One region of the Streptomyces sp. NPDC013187 genome, then DNA from elsewhere that is predicted to be linked to it. Evidence: riboswitches for the same ligand, from Rfam matches in the RefSeq annotation. Region 1 holds a riboswitch; the other holds the start of a gene.

Region 1 (3,375 bases):
GCGGCGGCCGTGATGTTGGCGGCGGACAGACCTTTGAAGTCGGGGTGCTGGCTGACCTTCGTGGCGACGACGACGTCGGAGCGGTTGCCGCGGGCCTCGAGCCACTTGCCGAGGATGGTCTCGGACTCCCCGCCCCGGTTGCCGTCGACCCACGCCGAGTAGACGTCGGCGGTGTCGACGAAGTTGCCGCCGGCGGCGGTGTAGGCGTCGAGTACGGCGAACGACCGGTCCTCGTCGGCGGTCCAGCCGAAGACGTTGCCGCCGAGGGCGAGCGGGAAGACCTCGAGGTCGGAAGAGCCGAGCTTGCGCAGAGAAGTCATGCTCGACGTCAACACCCAGAGGGGAACGCCTCATTCCGCGGTGAACGCAAAAGCCCTGTAAACACTCCCCGCCCGGTGTGCGCCGCCGCACACGCCCGGAAAACGACCGACGGCCCTGACGTCGGGGGGTCGTCGTCAGGGCCGTCGGTCGTTCAACGCACGCCTACCGCTTACGGGTTCAGTCCCTTGCCGCGCAGCCACGCCACCGGGTCGATGCCGCTCGCGGATCCACCGGAGTGGACTTCGAGGTGCAGGTGCGCCCCGGTGACGTTGCCGGTGGCGCCCACGCGGCCGATCACGTCGCCGGTGCTGACCTTCTGGCCGACGCTGACGCCGATGGAGGACTGGTGCGCGTACCAGATCTCGGTGCCGTCATCGAGGGTGAGGACGGTCTTGTAGCCGTACGAGCCGTTCCAGCCCGCCTCGGTGATGGTGCCGCTGTGCACGGCCTTGATCGGCGTACCGGTCGGAGCGGCGAAGTCGAGGCCGGTGTGGTAGCCGGAGGACCAGTAGGCGCCGGCCTGACCGAACGTCGAGGTGAGGGTGTACGAGGAGGTCGGCAGCGTGAACTGCTTGGCGAGGGCGGCGAGGCGCTCGGCCTCGGCCTTCTTCTCGGCCTCCTCCTCCGCCTTCTTCTTGGCTTCGGCGGCCTTGGCCTTGGCTTCCTCCTCCGCCTTTGCGACGGCCTCCTTGGCCGCCTTCTCGGCGGCGGCCGCGGCGTCCTCGGCGGCCTTGGTCTCGATCTGCTCCTGCTGGTGCTCGACCTGAGCCATGATCCGGGCACGCAGCGCGTCACCGGCGCCGGCGCGGGCGCCGGACGTGTCCTTCGCGGTGTCCGCGGTGGCGGTGCCGAGGCTGCTGAGCGGGGTGGCGGAACCTTCGGGGGTGTCGTCGTCCGAGATGAGGGAACCCACCGAGGGCAGGTCCGGCACGGAGATGGACACCGGGGGCTTGCCGGTCTGGGCGCTGGCCATGCCGCCGGCACCCACGGCGGCTATGACGCCGACGCCCAGGACGGTGGAGCTGCGGGCGAGGCCTCCGCCGCGCTGCTTGGTGACGCGATGCCGGCCACGGACGGGACGGATGGACTCCTCGGTGGGGTTCCACTCCTGGAACGGGCCCTCGTCGGTGCGCTGACCGCCGTAGCCGAAGGTGTCGGTGTCGCGCGTCGGCGCGTACGGGGCCGTGGGGGCAGGCCGGTTGGACGCCACGTGGGCGTACTCCTTTCCTTCCTTCTCGCCTACCGGGTTAGCTGACGGGTTCGGAGCAGGAAGGTCTCCTACGCGCGTATACCGCCCGTGCTCGCACGGTGGTGTACGCCCGATTCACCCCAAGTGGTGGTTCCCCGGTTCCCTTTCGGGATTCGGCGCGTGCGCACGGAGCCGCCTTCTGTGACGGCTGGGACGACCGCGCTGCGTTATCGAACGTTAATGGAGGCGCGAGGGGTATTCCAGCGATTCCACTTGATCATTAACCTTTTTCGCGCGGACTTACCTGCCATGACCGGTTTAAATCGGGCGAGTTGACCGCTCCACAAGTGACTGACGAGTTTTGACGGTGTGTCAGTTGTTATGCGGAACGGGGTGGTTCGCTCACCGAACATAATGACGTACCGGGAATGCACCGAGGGCCGGAATCCGTTTGGATTCCGGCCCTCGGCCTTCAGTAGCGGGGACAGGATTTGAACCTGCGACCTCTGGGTTATGAGCCCAGCGAGCTACCGAGCTGCTCCACCCCGCGTCGTTGTGTCACCAGTGTACGCCATCCGCGGGACCGCTCGCACACACCCGCCGTTCCGGCTCCGTGCTCAGCGCGGCAGGTGGCGGTTCGGGGCCTTGGCCTGCTCCTCGTGCTCCGGGAGGACGAGGACCTCCACCCCCTGAGCCGCCAGGAGGCCGCTGCCGTCGGCGTCCGTCACGAAGGTGTCCGGCTCGCGCCAGGCCGTGACGACCCGTCGGACACCCGCGTCGAGGATCAGCCGGGCGCAGGGTGCGGGGCGGGAGGCGCGGTGGGCGCACGGCTCCAGGCTGCTGTACACCGTCGCGCCGGGCAGGCGCGGGTCGTCCGGGTCGAGCTTCGCGAGGGCCGCCTCCTCGGCGTGCACCACCGGGTCGCCGCCCTCACGGGAGTGGCCGCGGGCCAGTTCCGTGCCGTCGGCGGCGACCACGACCGCGCCCACGCTGAACGCCGTGTCCGACGGCGGACAGCGCTCGGCCAGCTCACAGGCGCGGGCCAGCCAGTGGTGGTCGGCGGCGGCGGGCAGGGAACCGGTGCCCGGGGCGGTCGGCTCGTAGCGCATCAGGACGACGTCTTCGATCCGCCGCGACTCCAGCAGCCGGAGCCGACCGTCCTGGTAGCCGCCGGGGCCGAAGAGCCGGGGCGCCCGCGGGTCGCCCACGAAGAGCGGGGCGAGGACCAGCTGGAGTTCGTCGGCCAGGCCCTGGGTGAGGAGCTGGGTGTGGATCAGGCCGCCGCCCTCGACCATGAGCCGCCGTACGCCCCGGACGTCGTGCAGGTGCGTGAGCAGCCGCCGCCAGTCGAGGTCCGCGCCGAGCGGGACGACGTCGGTGGCCAGTCCCAGCGCGCGGGCGCGTTCCGCGCCCTGGCCGGTCGTGTAGAGGACCTTCTCGCCACCCGTGTGCCAGAAGCGGGCGTCCGGGTCGAGGTCGCCGGAGCCGCTGACCGTGACCTTGAGGGGGTACTCGGGCTTGCCCGCGGCCGTGCGTGCGGACCGGCGCCGCTCCGAGTTCACCAGCAGGCGCGGGTTGTCGGCGCGGATGGTGCCGGCGCCGATCAGGATCGCGTCGACGGAGGCCCGCACCTCGTCGACCCGGTCGAAGTCGGCCGGGCTGGACAGGAGCAGGCGGTCGGGTCCGGTGTCGTCCAGGTAGCCGTCGAGGGAGACGGCGGCGGACAGCAGGACGTACGGGTGAGGCATCGGTGCTCCGCGGCTGGTCGGGACGGCCGGACTGGACAGGTCTTGGTTCAAGTTTGAAACAAACCTACACTGGCGGCATGACGACTCGCTGGCTCAGCCCCGATGAGCAGCGCGCCT
Region 2 (3,375 bases), on a different contig from region 1:
GCCGTGGGCCTTCCCCGCCCCCGAGCGCGGCTCGCTCGACAACGGCCTCACCGTGCTGCGCTGCCACCGCCCCGGCCAGCAGGTCGTCGCCGTTGAGGTGCTGCTCGACGCACCCCTGGACGCCGAGCCCGCCGGCCTCGACGGTGTGGCCACGATCATGGCCCGGGCCTTCTCCGAGGGCACCGACAAGCACTCCGCCGAGGACTTCGCCGCCGAGCTGGAGCGCGCCGGAGCCACCCTCGACGCGCACGCCGACCACCCCGGCGTCCGGCTCAGCCTGGAGGTGCCGGCCTCCCGGCTCGCCAAGGGACTGGGCCTGGTCGCCGACGCCCTGAGGGCACCCGCGTTCGCCGACAGCGAGGTCGAGCGGCTGGTCGCCAACCGTCTCGACGAGATCCCGCACGAGCTGGCCAACCCGTCCCGCCGTGGGGCCAAGGAGCTCTCCAAAGAGCTGTTCCCGGCGGACTCGCGCATGTCGCGGCCGCGGCAGGGCACCGAGGAGACCGTCGCCGCCATCGACTCCGCGGCCGTACGCGCCTTCTACGAGAAGCACGTCCGGCCCGCCACGGCCACCGCCGTGGTGGTCGGGGACCTCACCGGCATCGACCTCGACGCCCTGCTCGGGGACACGCTGGGCGCCTGGACGGGCTCCCCGGCCGAGCCGCGTCCCGTGCCGCCGGTGACCGCCGACGACACCGGCCGGGTCGTCATCGTGGACCGTCCGGGCGCCGTCCAGACGCAGCTGCTGATCGGCCGGATCGGCCCGGACCGGCACGACCGCGTGTGGCCCGCGCAAGTGCTCGGCACGTACTGCCTCGGCGGCACCCTCACCTCCCGCCTGGACCGCGTCCTGCGCGAGGAGAAGGGCTACACCTACGGCGTACGGGCGTTCGGCCAGGTCCTCAGGTCCGCACCCGACGGCACGGGTGCCGCGATGCTCGCCATCAGCGGTTCCGTCGACACGCCCAACACCGGCCCCGCTCTGGAGGACCTCTGGACGGTGCTGCGCACCCTCGCCGCCGAGGGGCTGACCGACGCCGAGCGGGACGTCGCCGTGCAGAACCTGGTCGGCGTCGCGCCGCTGAAGTACGAGACGGCAGCGGCCGTCGCGAGCACGCTGGCCGACCAGGTCGAGCAGCATCTGCCCGACGACTACCAGGCCACGCTGTACCGGCAGCTCGCCGCCACCGGCACCGTGGAGGCCACCGCGGCGGCCGTCAGCGCCTTCCCGGTGGACCGGCTGGTGACCGTGCTCGTCGGTGACGCGGCGCAGATCAAGGCGCCCGTCGAGGCCCTCGGGATCGGCGAAGTCACCGTCGTCGCCGCCGAGTAGCGGCACACGCGCTCAGGGGCCCTGGATGTCTTCGAAGGCACCAGGGCTCCTTTATGCCCGAATTGGGATGGGAGTTGCCTGTCTGCCCTGTGGGATGCGCTACAAAAGCCGGGATTCGTTTGGGAATTGAAAGTGGCGCCGCTTAGCGTCGTCCGGGCTGTTCGTCAGGCAGTGCGCCGCACCCGCGGCACCGGACAGTCATCGCCGAGTCCCCGTACGGCGCGAGCCAGGGGAGCCGGGGACCCACCGCAGTCCCTGGGGTGAATCGGACGCCCGCGCGTGCCGCGAGGGAGTCCGTAGGAGACCTTCCTGCTCCGAACCCGTCAGCTAACCCGGTAGGCGAGAGGGAAGGAAAGGACCAGCCACCACATGGCGTTCACTCGCGCCACCGGGAAGCACCGTCGTCCCAGCAAGATCCAGCGCCGCACCGCCCGCGCGGCGGGTGTCGCGGCCCTCGCCACCACCGGCGTGATCGGCACCGTGGCCGCCCCCGCGGCCTTCGCCGCCGAGCCCAGCGCCGAGCAGACCGGCCTCACCCCGGTCGTCACCATGGGTGACACCGTGGCCCAGCAGATCGACGCCCAGGCCGTCGCGCAGCAGCAGGCCGCCGAGGAGGCCGCCGCCAAGCAGAAGGCCGAGGAGGCCGCCCGCAAGCGGGCCGCCGAGGTGGCCGAGAAGGCCAAGGAAGCGGCCGAGAAGGCCCGCGAGGCCAAGGAGCGCGCCGCCCGCGAGGCCGAGCGCAAGCGCCTCAACGCCTACGTCGCCCCGATCTCCGGTTCGTACGTCTCCACCGGCTACAAGGCCAGCAGCGGCCTGTGGTCCTCCGGCAGCCACACCGGCGTGGACTTCCACGCCGCCAGCGGCACCTCCGTGCACGCGGTCGGCGCGGGCACCGTCGTCGAGGCCGGCTGGGGCGGCTCCTACGGCAACCAGATCGTGATCAAGATGAACGACGGGACGTACACCCAGTACGGCCACCTGTCCTCCATCGGCGTCTCGGTGGGCCAGCAGGTCACGCCCGGCCAGCAGATCGGCCTGTCCGGCGCGACCGGCAACGTCACCGGCCCGCACCTGCACTTCGAGGCCCGTACCAGCCCCGAGTACGGCTCGGACATCGACCCGGTCGCCTACCTCCGCTCGCACGGCGTCGGCGTCTGACCGGAACCTCTCCGCCGTTCCCGAAGCCCCGGCTCCCCGAGCCGGGGCTTTCGGTGTTTCCGGATGCCCGCGGGGTGCCTTCGGATGCCCGCCGCATGTCCGCTGTCCAAAAAATATCCCTGGATTCTCGCCTGCCGTCGGAAATTCCGGCTCATTGCAATAGAGTCACAGAATCACGCGCCGCTCGTCGGCGTTTCACGGGGATTAAGCGGAGGTCGGTCATGCGTATTCCCGCGCACTCGGTGTGCACGGCCATCCGGGACGACATCGTCGCGGGTGTCCACACACGCGGCAGCCGGCTCACCGAGGAACTCCTCGCCCGCCGCTACGGCGTCTCGCGGGTGCCCGTCCGGGAGGCGCTGCGCACGCTGGAGGCCGAGGGCTTCGTGGTGACCCGCCGGCACGCGGGCGCGTGCGTGGCCGAACCCACCGAGCAGGAGGCCGCCGACCTGCTGGAGATGCGGATGCTCCTGGAGCCGCTCGGTGCGGCCCGCGCCGCCCAGCGCCGCACCGAGGCGCATCTGAAAGTCCTGCGTGGACTGGTCCGGCTGGGCCAGGACCGGGCCCGCCGCGGCAACAGCGACGACCTGCGCTCCCTGGGCGCCTGGTTCCACGAGACGCTCGCCCAGGCCTCCGGCAGCCCCGCCCTGACCTCGATGCTCACCCAGCTCCGCCACAAGATCACGTGGATGTACGCCGTGGAGGCTCCGCTCAGCCCGGTGGAGTCCTGGACGGAGCACGGCGCGATCGTGGACGCGGTGGCGCGCGGGGACGGCGAGCGCGCGCGGGCGGTCACGGCGCTGCACACCGAGCGCGCGATCGGCGCGCACCGCCTGCGCCTCGGTTCCGCCGAGGATCGCGCCGACCGTGTGAGGAACTCGCAA

What was found. A riboswitch is a leader RNA that binds a small molecule or an ion and turns the genes downstream of it on or off. The one in region 1 is predicted to bind cyclic di-AMP.
Region 2: another riboswitch for cyclic di-AMP. It lies ahead of ACFY5B_RS06570 (M23 family metallopeptidase); the one in region 1 lies ahead of ACFY5B_RS39075 (M23 family metallopeptidase).

The regions. Positions count from the first base shown of each region.
Region 1 covers NZ_JBIBAF010000033.1:21,973-25,347, forward strand. The annotation lists partial or broken gene ACFY5B_RS39070 (aldo/keto reductase) at 1-320, opposite strand, end outside; gene ACFY5B_RS39075 (M23 family metallopeptidase) at 491-1,531, opposite strand; cyclic di-AMP (ydaO/yuaA leader) riboswitch at 1,543-1,699, opposite strand; tRNA gene ACFY5B_RS39080 (tRNA-Met) at 1,987-2,060, opposite strand; gene ACFY5B_RS39085 (dihydrofolate reductase family protein) at 2,128-3,258, opposite strand; gene ACFY5B_RS39090 (MarR family winged helix-turn-helix transcriptional regulator) at 3,336-3,375, shown strand, end outside.
Region 2 covers NZ_JBIBAF010000003.1:122,781-126,155, forward strand. The annotation lists gene ACFY5B_RS06565 (M16 family metallopeptidase) at 1-1,333, shown strand, start outside; cyclic di-AMP (ydaO/yuaA leader) riboswitch at 1,526-1,690, shown strand; gene ACFY5B_RS06570 (M23 family metallopeptidase) at 1,703-2,491, shown strand; gene ACFY5B_RS06575 (GntR family transcriptional regulator) at 2,713-3,375, shown strand, end outside.